Regions from separate parts of the Cyanobium sp. Lug-B genome, predicted to be linked through region 3. Evidence: predicted binding sites of a transcription regulator. Region 3 holds the regulator's gene; each other region holds the start of a gene.
The links. Region 3 encodes NtcA, which controls nitrogen genes in cyanobacteria. Its sites were predicted from a motif close to GTANCNNNNGNTAC; they were not measured.
Positions count from the first base shown of each region.

Region 1 (6,378 bases), on a different contig from region 3:
AGGTGAACGCCATGCCGGGGTTCACGGTCTTCGAGACCGGGACCGAGGGCGCGGGTGAGGCACCGATCAGCGATGCGGTGGCGGAGCTGCTGACGGCGCAGGTGCTGAAGTGATGGTCCGCCGCTGTGCACCGATGCCGCTGCTGCCCCGTCGTTTCGAGCGCCTGCGCGCGGTGCTCGATCGCCGCATGGGGGATCTGACGCTGCTGCTGGAGCATGTGGACAAGCCCCACAACCTCTCGGCGATCCTGCGCAGCTGCGATGCGGTGGGGGTGCTCGAAGCCCACGCCGTCAGCCTCCCGGGGCGGACGCCCACCTTCAACAGCACGGCCCTGGGCAGCCAGAAGTGGGTGACGCTGCACCGGCACGGGTGCAGCGGCGACGCCATCGCCCGGCTCAGGGCCGGCGGCTTCCGGCTCTATGGCACCCACCTGGGGGCCCGGGCGGTGGACTACCGCGACTGCGACTTCACCGGGCCCACGGCCTTCGTGCTGGGGGCGGAGAAGTGGGGGTTGAGCGAGGAGACGGCCGCGGCGATCGACCAGGCGATCGTGATTCCCATGGTGGGCATGGTGCAGTCGCTCAACGTGTCGGTGGCGACCGCGATCCTGCTGTTCGAGGCGCTGCGGCAGCGGCAGGCGAAGGGCTGCCTGCCGACCTGGGGCGAAGGGCTGCCGCCGGAGCAGTACGCCCGGCTGCTGTTCGAGTGGGCCTACCCGGAGGTGGCCGCCTGGTGCCGGCGCGAGGGGCGCCCCTACCCGGCCCTCAGCCCCGAAGGCGCCATCCTCGAGGAGCTTCCCCGGACCGTGCGACTTCGCTGTTGAGGGGGCCGCCATCGAAGCGGGCGGCGCTCGGCAGCCAGAAGGTCAGCGCGAGCGCCAGGATCTCCAGCAGCAGCTGGCGGCCGCCGAGCAGCACCACCACCACCGCCACGAAGGACAGGAACTTCTGGAAGACACTCCAGACATCGTCGGGTGTGTTGCCCGCCTTCTGCCAGAGGGCCACGGCCAGGGCCAGCAGGGCCAGATCCAACCACCAGGGCATCGCCGGAACCACGCTTCCCTGGAACGCTACCCCAGGCCTTCGGTGCCGGCCCGGGGGCGTTCAGTCGCGCGCACCAGCCGAAACGCCGCTCAGCCAGTTCTCCAGACCCTCGCCCAGGAAGGACAGGCCGAGCACCAGGACGAACATGGCCAGCCCCGGGAACAGGGCGGTCCACCAGATGCCGGTGGGCAGGGCGGTCAGGGCCTGCTGCAGGTCGCTGCCCCACTCGGGGATCGTCTCCGGCAGGCCGAGGCCGAGGAACCCCAGACCCCCGAGCACCAGAACCGCGTCAGCGGCATTGAGGGTAAGCAGCACCGGCACGGAGGTGATCACGTTGCGGAACAGGTAGCGGCGCAGGATCCAGGCGGGGCCGGCCCCCAGGGAGCGGGCCGCCTCGATGAACAGCTCCGCCTTCACCTGGGCCGACTGGTTGCGCACCACCCGGAAGTACTGGGGCACATACACCACACAGAGGGCGGCGGCGGCATTGGGCAGGCCCCGGCCCAGCAGGAAGGCGAGCACGACGGAGAGCAGCAGCACCGGCAGGGTGTAGAGGGTGTCCATCACCAGCACCAGCAGGCGGTCGACCCCGCCGCCGAGGTAGCCGCTCACCATCCCGAGGGGAACGCCGATGGCCAGGGCCAGCACCAGGGCGCTCAGCACCACCTGCAGGGCGACGCTGCTGCCGGAGAGCGTGCGCACGCAGACGTCACGGCCGAGGCGATCGGTGCCGCACCAGTGGCCGAAGGAGGGCGGCGCGTAGATCGGATTCTCCAGGCCCGCATTGGGATCGCTCAGCAGACCCCCGTGCACCAGCAGCGGGGTGGCCAGGGCGATCAGCCCGTAGACGACCACGATCACCAGGCCCCAGCGCGCCATGCGCTGCGCCAGGGTGGAACCACCGACTCCGGGGGGCGGTCCAATCCGGTCGGCCTTACCAGTGGACTTCCGTATCACAAGTTGACAGTCACGGCCAGGATTCGTGCGTATCTGCGCTGAAACAGACGCGGATCAGGTTCGCGAGAAGAGTAACCTCAGGGGTTGCCGATATGGCGACTGCGGGATCAGCGAGGCTGCCTTCCGTGGCCGCCGATCCGTGGGGCGGCCATCGTTGGCGGCCATGAAATCCGGCGGAATTTATGCCTCTGAAGGCGCGGGCGTCAAGCTGGGCCGCGGTTCCCGCTTCGGTCCGTACTCACCGGATCAACCGGAAGCTGGCAGCGAAGCAATGGATTTCCACCGAGTTGCAAGAGAGCCTGCAGGTGCGCTTGCAGGTGAATTCTCACGCTGGTATAATGTGCATCATATGCGCCACTCAACTCCAGAGTGCTGACTTCCATCGTGGCCGAGCGTCGTTCAGCCTTCCCGATCAGATGACCAGCGCCCGCCTCCTGATCGTCGACGACGACCCTGAAATGCGCGGCTTCCTCACCTCCGAGCTGGCGGTCGAGGGTTACGAGTGTGAAGAAGCGGCCTGCGGCCAGCAGGCCCTGGGCCGGATCCGCAGCCAGACCTGGGATCTGGTGCTCCTCGACTGGAACCTGCCCGATTTCAGCGGTGTCGAGGTGTGCCGGCGCATGCGCAAGGGCGGCATCTCCACCCCCGTGCTCATGCTCACCGCCCGTGATGAGGTGCAGCAACGGGTCGAAGCGCTCGATTCCGGCGCCGACGACTACCTGATCAAGCCGTTCTCGATTGAGGAACTGCTGGCCCGGGTGCGGGCCCGTCTGCGTCGCAGCGGCATCGATGAGCAGGAAGGCGGTGTGCTGCGGATGGCCGATCTGGAGGTGAATCCCGCCAGCCGGGAAGTGGCGCGGGGCGGTGAGTCGATTCACCTCACCGCCAAGGAGTTCGATCTGCTGATGCATCTGCTGCGCCACCCCAATCAGGTGCAGGAGCGGCGCGCCATCCTCGATGCCCTCTGGGGTGAAAACTGGCTGGGCGACGACAACCTCCTGGATGTCTACGTCCGCTACCTGCGCCGCAAGCTCGAGCCGGCCGGCCAGCCCACCCTGATCCAGACGGTGCGCGGTGTCGGCTTCATGCTGAAGGAAGGGCCGCCCCGCTGAGAATGGCGGAGGCCCCATCCAAGTCGCGGCTGCTGGTTGTCGAGGATGACCAGCGGATGCGCACGTTCCTGGCCGGGGAACTCAACTGCGAGGGCTACGACGTCACCGAAGCCGAAGACGGCCAGGGGGCGCTGATGCACCTCAGGGACGCCTGCACCGATCTGGTGCTGCTCGACTGGACCCTGCCCGATTTCAGCGGCGTAGAGATCTGTCGAAGGCTGCGCTCCAGCGGTGACATCACCCCCGTGCTGATGCTCACCTGCCACGACGACATCCGCGACCGGGTTGAGGCGCTCGATTCCGGGGCTGATGACTACATCCTCAAACCCTTCTCGATCGAGGAGTTGCTGGCCCGCATCCGCGCCCAGCTGCGCCGCACCGCCTACTGGCGCGGTGTGGCCGAATCCGATCTGCTGCGTTGCGCCGACCTCTCCGTGAACACCGCCACCCGGGAGGTGATGCGCGCGGGCCAGGCGATTTCCCTCTCCGTGCGCGAGTACGACCTGCTCCTCTGCCTGCTGCGCGGCACCGGCCGTGTGGTGGAGCGGGAGGAGATCCTGCGCGAGGTGTGGGGCGAAAACCACTTCGGCGACGAAAACCTGCTGGGCGTCTACATCCGTTACCTGCGCCGCAAGCTCGAACCGGAGGGGCTTCCCACCCTCATCCAGACGGTGCGCGGCGTGGGCTTCATGCTCCGTGAAGGGGAGCCGCGCCCATGAGGCGCAGCTGGAAATCGGCTCCCCCCTCCGGCCCATCCGCCACCGTCACGCTCCCCCCCATCGCCTCCATCAGGGCCCGCACCACCGCCAGGCCCACGCCGCTGCCGGGAATGGCGCCGGTGTGGCGACCCCGGCCGAAACGCTCGAAGATCAGCGTCTTCTCCCGGTCGGGCACGCCGGGGCCGGTATCGATCACGTGCACCACCACCCGATCGAGGCTGGCATCGAGCCGCAGCTGAATCGGGCCACCCCCTGGATCGTATTTCTGGGCGTTCTCGATCAGGTTGCCCAGGCACTGCTCGAAGCGATCGGCATCACCGAGCGCGAAGGTGCGTGCCCCCTGGGTGGCCCCTGGGCAGATCCGCAGCCGACCGTGGCAGCGCGAGCGCAGCCGCTCCGCCACCCGCTCGATCGCCTGGGCCACATCAAACGGCTCAAAGGGCATCAAGGTGCGGTTGGCATCGATGCGGGTGAGGGCCAGCAGATCCGTCACCAGCTTCCCCATCCGGCCCGCCTCCTCCTCAATCAGCGCCAGCTGGCCGGCCTCCTCCTCCGAGAGCCCGTGGGAGCGTCGCCGCAGGCGCCCGGCGTAGTTGCGGATCAGGCTGATGGGGGTGCGCAGTTCGTGGCTTACCCCATTGGCGAAGCCCCGCTGGCGCTCCCAGGAGGCGGAGAGACGATCCAGCAGATCGTTGAAGGCCACCGCGATCGGTGCCAGCTCCCGGGGCTGGGCGTCCACGAGCACCCGCTGGCTGTCGAGGGTGTCGGAACTGATCGCCTGCATGCGCAGCCCCAGATCATGGAGGGGGGCCAGGCCCCGCACCAGCACCGGCCGCAGCAGCAACCCCGTGAACAGTGTGGCCAGACCGGCGGCCACGATCAGAAGAGTCAGCAGCAGCCGCTGCTGGGCCAGCTTGTGGGTGATGTCCTCCAGGAAGCGGAGGCGCACCGTGCCCGTCCCGAGATGGATCTGCTCCGAGCTGGTGAGGTAGGTAAGGTTCCCGAAACGGAGCACGGCGACCTGCCCGTAACCGTTCCGCTGGGCCGGCAATCGCGCCAACGGCACGCCAGTGGGGATGGAGAACAGGCGGATCTGGTCGGCAGCGCCATAGGGGATGCCCTGGTCGGTCTCCACCCAGCCGAGAAAGTTGGGGCTGATCAGCCGGGCCAGTGCTTCGCTGATCTCGTCGAGGGTGCGTGGCACGGGCCGGCGCGAGAGGAGCACCTGGCGGACGCTGGCGACCGTGGCACGGTGCTGGTCACGTCGCTCCTGGCTGGCCAGCAGGGCGGTGGCCCCGATCAGAAGGGCGTAGCCCCCAAGAACGGCCAGCAGGCTGAGCCCCAGCAGGCGCCGGCGCATCGAAAACGCCTTGGCGGAAAGGGTGAACGGGCCTGGGGACCAAGAAATACCCATCAATTTCATTAGAGGTTCATTAGACCTCGGCAAGATCCGCTGCCATGTGGATCGTAATGGACAATGAAAGGACCACCACTCCGCCTACGCCGCAATGGCCCAGAACCTGGAAGACCCCAGCTAAGTCAAGGGTTCCGAGCCTTAGGGGAAACAACAACCCCCCACCCGCCACAACGACAGGGCCTGGATGGACGGGACTGCTTTTGGTGCATAAAATCGAATGAGTCAAGAGCTTCGCAGCCTTTCCAATGAACATCTCTCCCAAGACCAAGCTGGCGCTGATGCGCAGCCTTCGCGAGAAGAAGTCGAAGGTGGCCCAGGGCTTTACCTTGATCGAGCTGATGATCGTGGTGGCGATCGTGGGCATCCTCTCCGCCGTTGCTCTCCCCAACTTCCTTGGCGCTCGGGCTGCAGCCTCCGCCGGTGCTGCGGTTGGTGAAGTTGTCGGGGTTGCCAAGGAGTGTGCCACATTCATCGCCTCTGGTGGCGTCGGCACGCCTCCAACAGCCAATACTGGATCGGGCATGTCAATTGCTTGTGCCACTACCGGGGGCACTGTTTCTAAAACCTTCCAGTCCGGCGCACAAGGTGTAAATTGCCTTGGTACTGCGGTTACTTCAGCCACTAACTCTAACAAGGTTTCAATCAGCATTGCTGGTACCACCGGTGCCATGACCTGTTCATTCCCCTAACTGGTCAGCCTCATTTCCTTAACTTTGATTAGTGGCCTCTCTGGCCACTTTTTTTATGCAAAGAAGTCTTGTATTCAAATTTAGTTTCTGGCAGCTTGATGCCACGGAAGTGGCTACACAATAAGGCTCGAGCTATCATCCTTGATGACCTGGCATTCTGGAGTTCGCATCAACCTATCTCGTCAATACCCTTAGGCAATAGACTTTCCAAATGCAATAGGCAATCCATGGCTAAGAGCATTCCGAACATCTCTATGGCCAAGGTATTGGCACGAAGATCTCATGCATTGATCATATACTAGAGTTTCTGCAGCCTAACGTTATCTTTAGGACCCAGAGCCAATCCCAAAGACGTCATGCCCTCCATTGACTGCCAAGCATTGCTCGATGCCGCCAAAGATGAGTTCGCTAAGCAAGACTACATCAAAGCAATTCCCCTTC
Region 1 is NZ_JAGQBM010000041.1:17,558-23,935, reverse strand. Features, by position in the region: gene KBY81_RS16505 (RimK family alpha-L-glutamate ligase) at 1-113, shown strand, start outside; gene trmH (tRNA (guanosine(18)-2'-O)-methyltransferase TrmH) at 134-823, shown strand; gene KBY81_RS10865 (hypothetical protein) at 765-1,043, opposite strand; gene KBY81_RS10860 (ABC transporter permease) at 1,104-1,922, opposite strand; gene KBY81_RS10855 (response regulator transcription factor) at 2,417-3,112, shown strand; gene KBY81_RS10850 (response regulator transcription factor) at 3,115-3,831, shown strand; gene KBY81_RS10845 (sensor histidine kinase KdpD) at 3,800-5,191, opposite strand; gene KBY81_RS16640 (prepilin-type N-terminal cleavage/methylation domain-containing protein) at 5,494-5,937, shown strand; gene KBY81_RS10835 (hypothetical protein) at 6,294-6,378, shown strand, end outside.
Region 1: a site for NtcA is predicted at 5,228-5,241, ahead of KBY81_RS10845 (sensor histidine kinase KdpD). Genes of this name have one in related genera too.

Region 2 (6,378 bases), on a different contig from region 3:
TCGAGACCATTGGCCCCACATCACTCACCGTGTAGACGCTGACGCCCAGCCCCTTCACCTTGCTGGCGCGGAAGCGGCCGCGGAAGGCCCGCTGGTTGCAGTCGGCCTCCACCTCCCGGCCGGCGATCAGCTGCACCCGCCAGTCGCTCGGGTGGGGGGACAGGCGGGGATCGGCGGTGGGCGGCAACACGCCGGGCAGCTGGATCACCCAGCGGGTCTGGGCGGCGGTGGGCTTGGGGTAGGGCGTCAGATCCAGCCGGGGGATGGCCCGGGCCGGCGCCACCGTGAGCGCCAGCAGGGACGGCAGGCTGACGATGACGATGACGCTGGCGGTGGCCGCGGCCGCCGTGGCGCGGCGCAGGGCATGGGCCATGGGGAACCTCGGAAGGGACCGGAAACCGGCGCCACCACCATGGCATCCTCCGTCGCGTCCGGTCGCTCCGCCCCCGGCGCCGCTTCCACAATGGGGGGGCCGTCGTCACCGCTCGCCCCATCACCCGCTCCCCCGCCACGCCCTCCCCACCCCCGCCGCTCGCCATCGCCCTGCTCTCCGGCGGCCTGGATTCGGCCACCGCCGCGGCCCTGGCGATCGAGGCGGGCCACCGGGTCATCGGCCTTTCCTTCGACTACGGCCAGCGCCACCGGCGCGAGCTGGACGCCGCCGCCGCGGTGGCCGGCGCCCTGGCGCTGGAGGAGCACCACGTGATCGCCGTGAACCTGGCGGCCTGGGGCGGCTCGGCCCTCACCGATCCGGCCATCCCCGTCCCCGACGGCGGCGTGGTCGCGGGGGTGATTCCCAGCACCTACGTCCCCGGCCGCAACACGGTGTTCATCGCCCTGGGGCTAAGCCTGGCCGAAGCCCGCGGCGCCACCAGCCTCGTGCTCGGGGTCAATGCGGTGGATTATTCCGGCTATCCCGACTGCCGCCCCGACTACCTGGCCGCCTTCCAGACCCTGGCCGACCTGGCCACCAAGGCGGGACGGGAGGGTCAGGGGGCCCGCCTCTGGGCCCCCCTGGTGGCCTGGGACAAGGCCACCATCGTGCGCGAGGCCCTGCGGCTCGGGGTGCCGATCGCGGCCACCTGGAGCTGCTACAGCGGCGAGGATCTCCCCTGCGGCCGCTGCGACAGCTGCCGCATCCGTGATGCCGCCCTGGTGGCCGCGGGCCGGGCCGACCTGACCAGCGCCGCCGTGCGCGCCGGAGCCGCCCTCGGCGCCGGAGCCGACCGTTGAGGAGCGATCCGCTCCCATGGCTGGAGCCCCGGGCCCTGGCGCGGGTCCTGGCCGAGCGCTTCGGCCGGGACGGGCTGGTGCTGCTCGACGGAGACGGCAGCCCCCTCGGCTGCCGCGGCGTGCTCGGGGTGGATCCGGTGGCCAGCGTGACCTGCCGGGGGCTGCCGGGCAGTCCGGGGGCAGCCGATCCCTTTGACGTCTTCGCCGATCTGGAGGGCCAGGGGGGACCCTGGCTGGGCTGGCTCGGCTACGAGGCCGGGGCCTGGGTGGAGCCGGCCGGGCACTGGCTGGCCTCCGACATGGCCACCCTCTGGGCGGCCCGCCACGATCCCCTGATCCACTTCGACCGGGGGGAGGGTCGGCTGTGGCTCGAGGGCCAGGACCCGGCCCGGTTCGCGGCCATGGCGGGGCTGCTGGCGGATCCCGCCCTGGCGGCGGCGGTGGCCGGGGCCGGGGAGCGCCCGGCCGAGGGGCCCGGGATCGCCCGCGGCGCCTGGCACTGGCACACCGACCCGGACACCTATGCCGCCCAGGTGGGGATCCTGCGGGAGTGGATCGCCGCCGGCGACCTCTTCCAGGCCAACCTCACCGCCTGCTGCGAGAGCCTGCGGGAGGAGCCGCCCGATCCGCTGGCGCTGTTCCTCCGTCTGGTGGGCCATGGCCCGGCCCCCTTCGCCGGCCTGGCCATCGCCGGTGGGGAGGCGGTGATCTCGGCCTCGCCGGAGCGCTTCCTGCGCCTGCACCCCGACGGCCGGGTGGAAACGCGCCCGATCAAGGGCACCCGGCCCCGCCACGCCGACCCCGACGCCGATGCCGCCCGCGCCGCCGAGCTGATCTGCGACCCCAAGGACCGGGCCGAGAACGTGATGATCGTCGACCTGCTGCGCAACGACCTGGGCCGGGTCTGCGTACCCGGCTCGGTGCATGTGCCCCAGCTGCTGGGGCTGGAGAGCTACGCCCACGTGCACCACCTCACCTCGGTGGTGATGGGACAGCTCGCCGCCGGGCGCGGCCTGGTCGACCTGCTGCGGGCCTGCTGGCCGGGGGGCTCGATCACCGGCGCCCCCAAGGTGCGGGCCTGCCGGCGCCTCAGCCAGCTGGAGCCGGTGCCGCGGGGGCCCTACTGCGGCTCCCTGTTTCACCTGGGAGCCGATGGCGGCTTCGACAGCAGCATCCTGATCCGCACCCTGCTGCAGAAGGATCGGCGCCTGCGGCTGCATGCCGGCGGCGGCATCGTGGCCGACTCCGACCCCGTGGGGGAGGCCCGGGAGATGGGCTGGAAGATCGAGCCGCTGCTGGAGGCCCTGGCATGAGCGCTGACCCAGCTCCGGCCGGCACGGCCATCGCCTGGATCGACGGGCCGACGCCGGAGGGAACCTGGGGCGATCCGGACCGGCTCTGCCTGCCCCTGAACGACCGCGGCCTGCTGCTGGCTGATGGTCTCTTTGAAACGGTGCTGATCGAAGGGGGGACGCCCCGGCTGCTGGCGGAGCACCTGGAGCGCTGGCGCATCTCGGCCGCCAGCCTGGGCCTGGCGCCACCCCCCGGGGCCGACCGGGTGCGGGCGCTGCTGGCCGAGGCGGTGGCCCGCAGTGGCCTCACCGGCAGCGGGGCCCTGCGGCTCAACTGGAGCCGGGGCAGCGGCGCCGGCCGGGGCCTGGCGCTGCCGGGGCCGGACGAACCCCAGGGCCGCCCCCGCTTCTGGCTGCAGCTGAGCCCCTGGAGGCCCGCCTCCACGCCGGTGGCGGTGATCGTCAGTGGGGTGGAGCGGCGTAACGCCGCCAGCCTGGTCAGCCGCTGCAAGACCTTCGCCTACGGCGGCGCCATCCAGGCCCTGCGGGAGGCCCGGGCCGCCGGGGCCGATGACGCCCTGCTGCTCGGCAGCGGCGGCGACCTGTGCTGCGGCACCAGCGCGAACCTGCTGGTGCGGCGCAGGGGCGCGTGGGTCACCCCGCCCCTGGAGAGCGGCTGTCTGCCGGGGGTGATGCGGGGCCGCGGCCTGGCCCTGGGGTTGCTGCGGGAGGAGCGGCTGTCAGTGGCGGACCTGCTGGAGAGCGAGGCGGCCCTGCTGGTCAACAGCCTGGGCGGCCGCCCGATCCGGCGCTGCGGGGCCATCGATCTGCCCCTGCCCGCCGGGGTTGATGGCCTCTGGAGATGGCTGCTGGCGTCGTCATAGGTTGGCGCCAGAATCGATCCATCACGTTGTTCGACGCTGTGGGGGGCCTGGGGTCCCGGAAGCACCTGGCAGGACTGCTGGCCGGCATGCTCGCGGGCACGGGACTCGCCCTGGCCGGTTGCGGCGCCACCCCGAAGGAGGTGGCCGTTCAGGACGCCAAGCCGGGCGACCTGCTGGTGCAGGTGGACGGGAGCCGGGTGGAGCTGGTGCGGGCGTTCCAGCCGGGCGTTGCCAACGGGCTGCACAAGGGTGTGGTGAAGGTCACCTCAGTTGGCGGCGATGCCAAGGGCCAGCTGTACGAAACCACGGCGATCTGCAGCGTCAAGGGAGAGCCGGGCTGGCAATCGTATGACAATATCTATGGAGATCCGATCAGTGATCTCAACGCCAAGAGAACATTTCCAGTCAAGGATCGCTGGCAGTTTCTGTTCCACTTTGATGGCCGCACGGAGCAGGTCGGCAAGCTGGATCCCAGTGTCTGGGTAGCCCGATTGAAGGATAATCTCTGCCGCAAAGGGGATTTCGACGACACCTGATCCCCCGGTGGTCGAGGGGAGGGAGAAAGGTCTCCTGGATGTGAGAATGATTCTTGATCCCGTTCCCTGGAGCGGACACAGGGCCCCAATGTCCTGTAGCAATCGACACTTTCGGGCCGCAGGTCATCCTTTTGGATGGATGGGAAATTGCGCCTCGGTTCTTCGATGCCCAAAACACTCTTCTCCGTTGATCTCACCAAGCCGATGGATCAACAGGACATGCCCGGGCACAACCGCTGGCACCCGGAAATCCCTGCCGTGGCCTCGGTGAACCCTGGCGACGTGTTCCGGATCGAATGCAAGGACTGGACCGATGGTCAGATCAAGAACAATGACGACCCCAAGGACATCGAGGATGTGAATCTCGAGGTCGTTCACGTCCTCAGCGGCCCGATCTGGGTCAACGGTGCCCAGCCCGGCGACATCCTGGTGGTCGACATTCTCGATGTCGGTGCCCTGCAGGGGGATGAGTGGGGCTTCACGGGCATCTTCGCCAAGGAGAACGGTGGCGGATTCCTCACCGATCACTACCCCAAGGCCGCCAAGGCCATCTGGGATCTCGAAGGCATCTACACCTCCTCCCGCCACATTCCCGGTGTCCGTTTCGCCGGCATCACCCACCCGGGCCTGATCGGCTGCGCCCCCTCCCACGAGCTGCTCAACGAGTGGAACCGTCGTGAAACGGAGCTGGTGAAGACCGCCCCCGACCGCCGCACCTACGGCGCCGGCCTCTCCGGCAGCGAGCCCGTGCTGGCGGCCCTGCCCAACCCCAACAGCGCCATCCTCGGCACCCTCCCCGGCAGCGAGTTCGAGCGGGTGGCCAACGAGGCCGCACGCACGGTGCCGCCCCGCGAGCACGGCGGCAACTGCGACATCAAGAACCTCACCAAGGGCACCCGGATCTATTTCCCGGTCTATGTCGAAGGGGCCAAGCTCTCGATGGGCGACATCCACTTCTCCCAGGGGGATGGGGAAATCTCCTTCTGCGGCGCCATTGAGATGTCTGGCTATCTCGACCTCCACGTCGAGATCATCAAGGGCGGCATGGCGAAGTACGGCATGGTCAACCCCATGTTCAAGACCAGCCCGGTGGAGCCCCACTACACCGACTACCTGGTGTTCGAAGGCATCTCCGTGGATGAGTTCGAGGGCAAGCAGTACTACATGGACGTCCACATCGCCTACCGGCGTGCCTGCCTCAACGCCATCGAGTACCTCAAGAAGTTCGGCTACACCGGTGAGCAGGCCTACCTGCTGCTGAGCTGTGCGCCGGTGGAAGGCAGGATCAGCGGCATCGTCGACATCCCCAACGCCTGCTGCACCCTGGCCATCCCCACGGGGATCTTCGACAAGGACATCCTCCCCTGCTGATCAGCAGGCTGGCGGGAGGGGCCTGGATACCAGGCCCCTTTTTCTTGTCTGCCACTGTTCTTGTCTGCCACTGTTCGGGCCTGCCTGTGTTCCTGGCGGCCCTCTCTTTCCTCCCTGTCGTTCCCCTCGTCTTGCGATGCCTGTCTACGAATACAGCTGCAGCAACGGCTGCGACAACTATGAGGTCTGGCGCAGCATCGATGAGCGCCACAAGGAAACCAACTGCCCGAGCTGCAGCGCCGAAGGCCTCCGTGTGTTCACACCGGTCATGTCCCTGAGCGGCCCTTTCCGACTGAAGCAGGAGCAGTCCGAACCGCGTCTGGTTCGCAAGGAAACCAGGGAAGCCACCGGCAAGCCCCGGCTCAAGGAGAGTGGCACCCGTCCCTGGATGCTCAACCGCGGCTGCTGAGCGCCCCACCAAAGCAAAAGTCCCGGGTCGCGCCACCACTGGTGGCCTCGGCCCGGAACTTGCTGTTGCGCCGGAATCCTCAGACCGTGAGGAACTCCTTGATCACGTCGTCGGAGAGCTGATCGGTCTGGCCGCTGGAGACGATGCCGCCGCGCTGCATGGCGTAGTAGAAGTCGGACTGGCGCACGAAGTGCAGATGCTGCTCCACCAGCAGCACGCTGATGCCGGTCTCCTTCATGATCCGTTGCACCGCATTTTCGATGTCGAGGATGATGGAGGGCTGGATTCCCTCGGTGGGTTCATCGAGGAGCAGTAGCTTGGGCTTGCCCAGCAGGGCACGGGCGATGGCGAGCTGCTGCTGCTGGCCGCCGCTGAGATCACCGCCCTTGCGCTTGAGAAACTTCTCGAGGATCGGGAAAAGATCGAAGATCAGCGGATCGATGTGGCGGTTCTTTTCCAGGCCGCCGGGAAGGGCCTCCATGCCCAGCAGCAGGTTCTCCTTGACGGTCACCTGGGGAATGATGTCCCGGCCCTGGGACACATAGCCGATGCCGGACCGGGCCCGTTTGTAGGGGGGCTGGTTGGTGAGCTGGCCGTCCTGGTAGGTGATCGTCCCGGATCGCTGCTGCAGCAGTCCGATGACGGTCTTGAGG
Region 2 is NZ_JAGQBM010000053.1:9,768-16,145, forward strand. Features, by position in the region: gene KBY81_RS12485 (ecotin family protein) at 1-373, opposite strand, end outside; gene queC (7-cyano-7-deazaguanine synthase QueC) at 493-1,233, shown strand; gene KBY81_RS12495 (anthranilate synthase component I family protein) at 1,230-2,546, shown strand; gene KBY81_RS12500 (aminotransferase class IV) at 2,543-3,409, shown strand; gene KBY81_RS12505 (hypothetical protein) at 3,388-3,945, shown strand; gene fmdA (formamidase) at 4,111-5,316, shown strand; gene KBY81_RS12515 (FmdB family zinc ribbon protein) at 5,453-5,725, shown strand; gene urtE (urea ABC transporter ATP-binding subunit UrtE) at 5,805-6,378, opposite strand, start outside.
Region 2: a site for NtcA is predicted at 4,041-4,054, ahead of fmdA (formamidase). Genes of this name have one in related genera too.

Region 3 (6,378 bases):
GCCGGCAGGATGAAGTAGTCGCCGTCCTCGTCGCTGTGCATCGGCGCCGGCTCCAGGTTCGCCGGGTTGAACCGCTTCGGGTTCATCACCGTGCCCGGCACATGGCGGAAAATCAGGAACTCCTTCGGCGACAGCCGCAGGTCGTACCCATACGACGAGCACCCGAAGCTCAGCACCGGCCCGGTGCGGCCCTCCGGATCCAGGTGGCGCACCAGCGTCGGCTGGAACGGCTCCAGCATCCCGGCCGCGGCCTGTTCGTTGATCCAGTGGTCGTTCTTGAGCATGGCGTCAGCCGCCGCGGCGCAACTGGGTGACCTGATCGGCCATCGCCATCAGGCTGGCCGGCATCGAGGGGCCCGTCAGGATGACATCCAGATGGGCTGGCCGCTGTTCGAGCGCCTCGATCACCGCCTCGGCGCTCAGATACCCCAGGGCGATCGCCAGACCCAGCTCATCGAGCACCAGCAGATCCAGATCCCCCTTCAGCAGCCGCTCGCGGCTCACCTCCCACACCTCCGCCACCGCTTCGAGCGCCTCCTCGGCCGTGGCCCCCTCCTCCCCTTGGGACCCCGGCGGCCCATCCAGGCAGTGGGGGGTGCCCGGCCGCAGCCACTCCAGCCGGCCGCACAGCGTCAGGCTGCCCGCCGGCCCCTGCTCCACGCCCCCCTTGAGGAACTGGCTCACCAGCACCCGGCTGCCCAGCCCGGCGCTGCGCAGGGCCTGGCTGAACACCGCCGCGAAGCTGCCCCGGAACGGCGCCGTGTGGATCTGCAGCAACCCCTCCGGCTGGCTCACCAACCGCAGCGGCGGCACCAGGGCCAGGGGCTCGGTGCGCGCCGGGGCGGCCGTGCGCCGGGGGTGGCCGGGGTCGATGAGGCTGGCGGTCATGGACACCCCACGGAAGCGTTGGTGTGAAAGGTCCGGACGGATCGCCCCGGCCGCTCACCTCCCGAATGTAGCGGCCCTCGCCAGCCCGGCACACCATCGGTAGTGGCTGGGAACAGACGTACCACCGGCGCCACCTACGCTGGCCCGGCTCCGCCAAAGGCCGCGTGACCACTCCCGCCGACGCCCCCCGCAACGACGGCCGCACCGCCGATGCCCTGCGCCCGGTGGCCGTCGACTGGGACCCGATGGGCTTCGCCCTCAGCTCGGTGCTCTTCGCCGCCGGCCGCACCCGCGTGCTCTGCAGCGTCTGCCTCGATCCCGAGGTGCCCCGCTGGCGCAAGGGCTCCGGCAGCGGCTGGCTCAGCGCCGAATACCGCCTGCTGCCGGCCTCCACCCCCAGCCGCCAGGGCCGCGAGCTGATGAAGCTCTCCGGCCGCACCCAGGAGATCCAGCGCCTCATCGGCCGCAGCCTGCGGGCCGCCCTGGATCTGGAGGCCCTCGGCGAGCGCACCCTGCTGGTCGACTGCGACGTGCTCCAGGCCGACGCCGGCACCCGCACCGCCTCGATCACCGGCGCCTGGATCGCCCTGGCCGCCGCCCTGGGGCGCCTCCAGCAGCAGGGGGTGCTGGCCGCCTCGCCCCTGCGCCAGCAGGTGTCGGCCGTGTCGGTGGGCCTGGTGGACGGTGTGGCCCTGCTGGATCTGGACTACTCCGAGGATTCCCGCGCCGAGGTCGACCTCAACGTGGTGATGGACGAGCAGGGCCGGCTGCTGGAGATCCAGGGCACCGCCGAGGGCGCCCCCTTCTCCCGCTCCCGCCTCGACGCCCTGCTGGATCTGGCCGAACCGGGCCTGCGCGCCCTGCAGGAGGTCCAGCACCGGGCCCTGGCTGGGGCGCCGGCCGGGCCCAGCGTGGTTGCAGCCGCACGGACGACCGGCTAAAGAGTGTCATTGGCTACATGGATCGGCCAGACCGATCCATAGGTTCATCACCAATCGCCACGCCTTGATGGTCGGCGCTACGCGTGGCTTCAGCCGCTACCCCAGCAGCCCATCCAGCGGATCCCCCGGCTCCGTGACCCCCATGGGCGCCCCCGGCACCATGGCCACCACCCTGCTGGATGTGATCCGCGGCCTGGCCGGCAGCAGCGTCGAGACCATCGAGCGCGGCAAGACGATCTTCTTCCCCGGCGACCCCGCCGAGCGTGTCTACCTGCTGCGGCGCGGTGCCGTGCGTCTCTCGCGCGTCTACGAGTCGGGCGAGGAGATCACCGTGGCCCTGCTGCGCGAGAACAGCCTCTTCGGGGTGCTCTCCCTGCTCACCGGCCAGCGCTCCGACCGCTTCTATCACGCCATCGCCTTCACCCGGGTCGAGATGGTCACGGCCCCGGCCACCTCGGTGCGGCGGGCCATCGAGCAGGACGCCAGCGTCGGCCTGCTGCTGCTCCAGGGCCTCTCCTCCCGCATCCTCCAGACCGAGACCATGATCGAGACCCTCACCCACCGGGACATGTCCTCCCGGCTGGTGAGCTTCCTGCTCGTGCTCTGCCGCGACTTCGGCGTCCCCGGCACCGAGGGCATCACCATCGACCTGCGCCTCTCCCACCAGGCCATCGCCGAGGCGATCGGCTCCACCCGCGTCACCATCACCCGCCTGCTGGGCGACCTGCGCAACGACGGCCTGGTCCAGATCGACCGCAAGAAGATCACCGTCTTCGATCCCATCGCCCTGGCCAAGCGGTTCAGCTGATCGGGCGGTCGCCGCCGGGTGCCGCGAGTCCACCGGCAGGGATACTTGGTGGATCGCGGAACCGGGGCTCGGAAGGTGTCGGGTTGGCTGCTGATCCTCGCGCTCCTGGTGCTCGGCGGAGTTCTCTCCACCCTGGGCGACCGGCTCGGCAGCCGTGTGGGCAAGGCGCGCCTCAGCCTGTTCAACCTGCGGCCCCGCAAGACCGCCGTGGTGATCACGGTGCTCACCGGCAGCCTGATCAGTGCCGTGTCGCTGGGGCTGATGCTGCTGGTGAGCGAGCGCCTGCGGGTGGGGCTCTTCGAGCTCGACCAGATCCAGGACCGCCTGCGGGACAGCCGCGCCGCCCTCAAGCGCAACGAGGGGGAACTGACCCGCACCCGGGGCGAACTGGAGCGCAGCCGCCTCGATCTGATCACCGCCGAACGCCGCCGTGACCAGGCCCTGGCCAGCCAGCGCCGCGCCCGCGACCAGCTGCTGGCCGCCGAGCGCCGCGTCGACACCCTGCGCCGCGAGCTGCAGCCCCTGCAGGCGGAGCGCGCCCGGTTGGAGGCCGAGCGGTTCCGGCTCAGCCGGGAGGTGCAGGGCCGGGACGCCGAGATCCGCCGCACCGAGGCCGAACTGGCCAGCGTCCGCCGCCGCATCGCCGCCGGCGCCAAGGAACTCAAGGACCTGGAGACCAACGTCATCGCCCTGCGCCGCGGCGACGTGGTGATCGCCAGCGGCCAGCCCCTGGCCACCGCCAAGGTGCAGCTGCAGCGCCCCGACCAGGCCAAGCAGGTGATCGATGCCCTGCTGCAGGAGTCGAACCGGGCCGCCTTCCAGCTGCTGCTGCCCGGCCAGCCCCCCAACCGCCAGATCCTGCTGGTGCCCCGCAGCGACATCACCCGGCTGGAATCGCTGCTCGCCACCCCCGGCACCTGGGTGGTCAGCATCCGCTCGGCCGCCAACGTGCTGCGGGGCGAGGCCCAGGTGCTCGCCTTCCCCGACCTGCGCCCCAACCGTCAGGTGGTGGAGCAGGGGGAGGTGCTCTCCCGCACCTCCCTGGAGCCCGACGTGCGCGATCCCGAAGCCGTCCGCAGCCGCCTCAACCTGCTGCTGGCCGCCGCCTTCGCCAAGGTCCAGCGCCAGGGCACCCTGGCCAACGGCCTCCAGTTCGATGCCGCCAGCATCAACGCCCTGGCCCGGGAACTCAGCGAACGCCCCGCCGGCGTGACCGCCAATCTTGAGGCGGTGGCCCTCCAGAACGCCGACACCCCCGACCCGATCACCGTGGAGCTGCGCTGGCTCCGGCCGGGCGGCGCCGGCGCCACCCGGCCGGGGCGCCCGTGAGCGCGGGACCCCTGGCGGCCCCCGGGCCTTTGGCGGGGCTCGATCCGGGCCGCAGCAAGTGCGGCCTGGTGCTCACCGACCCCGAACGCCGCGAGATCCGTGAAGCCCTGGTGCTGCCCCCGGAGGCGGCCTGGGAACGGCTGGAGCAGTGGCACCGCCAGCAGGCCCTGGCTGCCGTGGTGATCGGCGATGGCACCGGCAGCGGCCCCTGGCGGCGGCGTCTGGAGCCCCTGCTGCCGGTGGAGCTGGTGGATGAGCGGGGCACCACCCTGGCGGCGCGGCGCCGCTACTGGGAGCTGTTCCCTGCCCGGGGCTGGCGGCGGCTGCTGCCGCTCGGCCTGCGCCAGCCCCCCCGCGACTACGACGACGTGGTGGCCCAGCTGCTGCTGGAGCGCCGGCTGGGGCGGGATCTGCCGCGGCGCCAGGCGCCCGCGGGGCCCTGAATCAGAACGACGCCCGCACCGTGAACACGTAGTCGCCGCCGGGTTCGAGCTGGTAGTCGGCCTTGAGCAGGAAGCGCAGCAGGGCGTCCTGGATCAGGGCCCGCCCCAGGGACGGCTCCACCTGCAGCTCGCCCCGATCAAAGGCCCAGCGGAAGCGCCACTGGAAGCCGCCGGCACTGATCTCCCCCTCCAGCAGGCAGGGGCTGAAGCTCTGGCGCAGCACCCGCAGCTGGGCGGTGGTGGCGGGAAGGCGGCTCACGGGACGCTGTCGATGCTCTCAGGATGGCGGCGGATCGGCACGAAAACTGTTCAAACGGTTGGCGGCCTTCTCCAGCCCCACTCGCCGGATCAGGTCGATGCCCGCCTCCACCTCCTCCAGCACCGTCTCCAGCACCGGCCGGTCGGCGGCGGAGAACTTGCCCAGCACATGGGACACCGTGCGGGCCCGGCGCTCCTCGGGGGTCTCGCCCGGCGCGCCGATGCCGATCCGCAGCCGGGCGAAGGACTCACTGCCCAGGTGGGCGATCGTGCTGCGCAGGCCGTTGTGGCCACCGGCGCCACCCGCGGCCCGCACCCGCAGGCGCCCCAGGGGCAGGTCCATGTCGTCCACCAGCACCAGCATCTGGGAGGGCTCGAGCCGGAACCAGTCGAGGGCGGCGCGGATCGAGCGGCCGCTGTCGTTCATGAAGGTCTGAGGCATCAGCAGCCGCAGCCGCCTGTCCCCCTGGCCGGTCTCGGCCAGCAGCCCATGCAGACGGCCCTGGTTGCGGAAGCTGGCACCACCGGCGCGGGCCAGCCGCTCCAGCACCATGAATCCGACGTTGTGGCGGGTGTCGGCGTAGCGGGGGCCGGGATTGCCCAGGCCCACCAGCAGTTGCAGATCCAACGGATGGCCGCCCTCAGCTGGAGGGGCCGGTGGAGGGGGCGGCGCTCTCCTCGGCCGCCGCCGCCGGCGTTGCCGTTTCGGTGACGACAGGTGTCACGCCGGCAGGAGCTTCAGCGGCCGGCGTGATGGCGGCGGGGGGACCGGAGATGTCGATCGGCTGCTCGGTGCCCACCGCCGTGCGGAACTCCTTCTCGAATTCCTGCGAGGCCGACTGGAAGCCGCGCAGGGTGCGCCCCAGGGTCTTGCCGAGCTCGGGCAGCCGCTTGGGTCCGAAGACCAGCAACCCGATGGCGGCGATCACCGCCATCTCGGGCAGACCGATGCCGAAGATGTTCATGGACAGGGGGCGAGAGGAATCAGCCGACGCCGTTCCAGTTGACGTTGATGCCCTCGAGCAGCAGGGACTTGTTGTACAGCTGCAGGATCACCAGCAGGAACACCAGGAACAGCAGCATGAACACGCCCATCACGGGGGTGGTGCCCCAGCCGGGCACCACCTTTCCGTACTCGGAGTTCAGGGGGCGCAGCAGGTTTCCCAGACGGGTGCGTTGGGCCATGGCAGCTCGGACCTCTCGGGCACGGAATCGCGGTGCTTACTGTAAGGGTCTTGCCGGCCGCACCGAGTTGGGCTGTCGAGAGTTGTGACGGAAGCCCCCCGGCCCCGCGACCCCTCCCCCGCCTGAGACCCCTCCATGGATCCCGCCGCCAGCACCTCCCCCGCCCTCTCCGTGGCCCTCGCGGTCCTCGCCGTGCTGCTGGCCCTGACCGGTTTCGGGGTGTACACCGCCTTCGGCCCGCCGTCCAAGGGCCTCACCGACCCCTTCGACGATCACGACGACTGAGCCGCCGCGCTCCCCGCCGGCGCCCGCCGCAGCCGCCAGTGCCCCAGCTGCCAGGGGCCGAGGGCCAGCGGCTGGGTCCCCTGTTCGTCCGGGTGCGGACTCCCCTCGCCGGCCGCCTGGGGCTGGCCCAGGGCGTCACAGGGCCCGAGCACGGTCCAGTCCGGTCCGGCTGAGAAGCGCCGCCGGCAGGGCCCCAGGTTCTGGACGCTGAGCAGCACCCCGCCCGCTTCGGCCCCGTCGT
Region 3 is NZ_JAGQBM010000049.1:18,711-25,088, forward strand. Features, by position in the region: gene dcd (dCTP deaminase) at 1-284, opposite strand, end outside; gene KBY81_RS12010 (ATP--corrinoid adenosyltransferase) at 289-888, opposite strand; gene rph (ribonuclease PH) at 1,053-1,829, shown strand; gene ntcA (global nitrogen regulator NtcA) at 1,972-2,637, shown strand; gene KBY81_RS12025 (DUF3084 domain-containing protein) at 2,713-3,966, shown strand; gene KBY81_RS12030 (resolvase) at 3,963-4,409, shown strand; gene KBY81_RS12035 (DUF3146 family protein) at 4,411-4,668, opposite strand; gene pth (aminoacyl-tRNA hydrolase) at 4,687-5,295, opposite strand; gene KBY81_RS12045 (TatA/E family twin arginine-targeting protein translocase) at 5,309-5,632, opposite strand; gene psbH (photosystem II reaction center phosphoprotein PsbH) at 5,652-5,852, opposite strand; gene psbN (photosystem II reaction center protein PsbN) at 5,988-6,137, shown strand; partial or broken gene KBY81_RS12060 (alpha-mannosidase) at 6,125-6,378, opposite strand, start outside.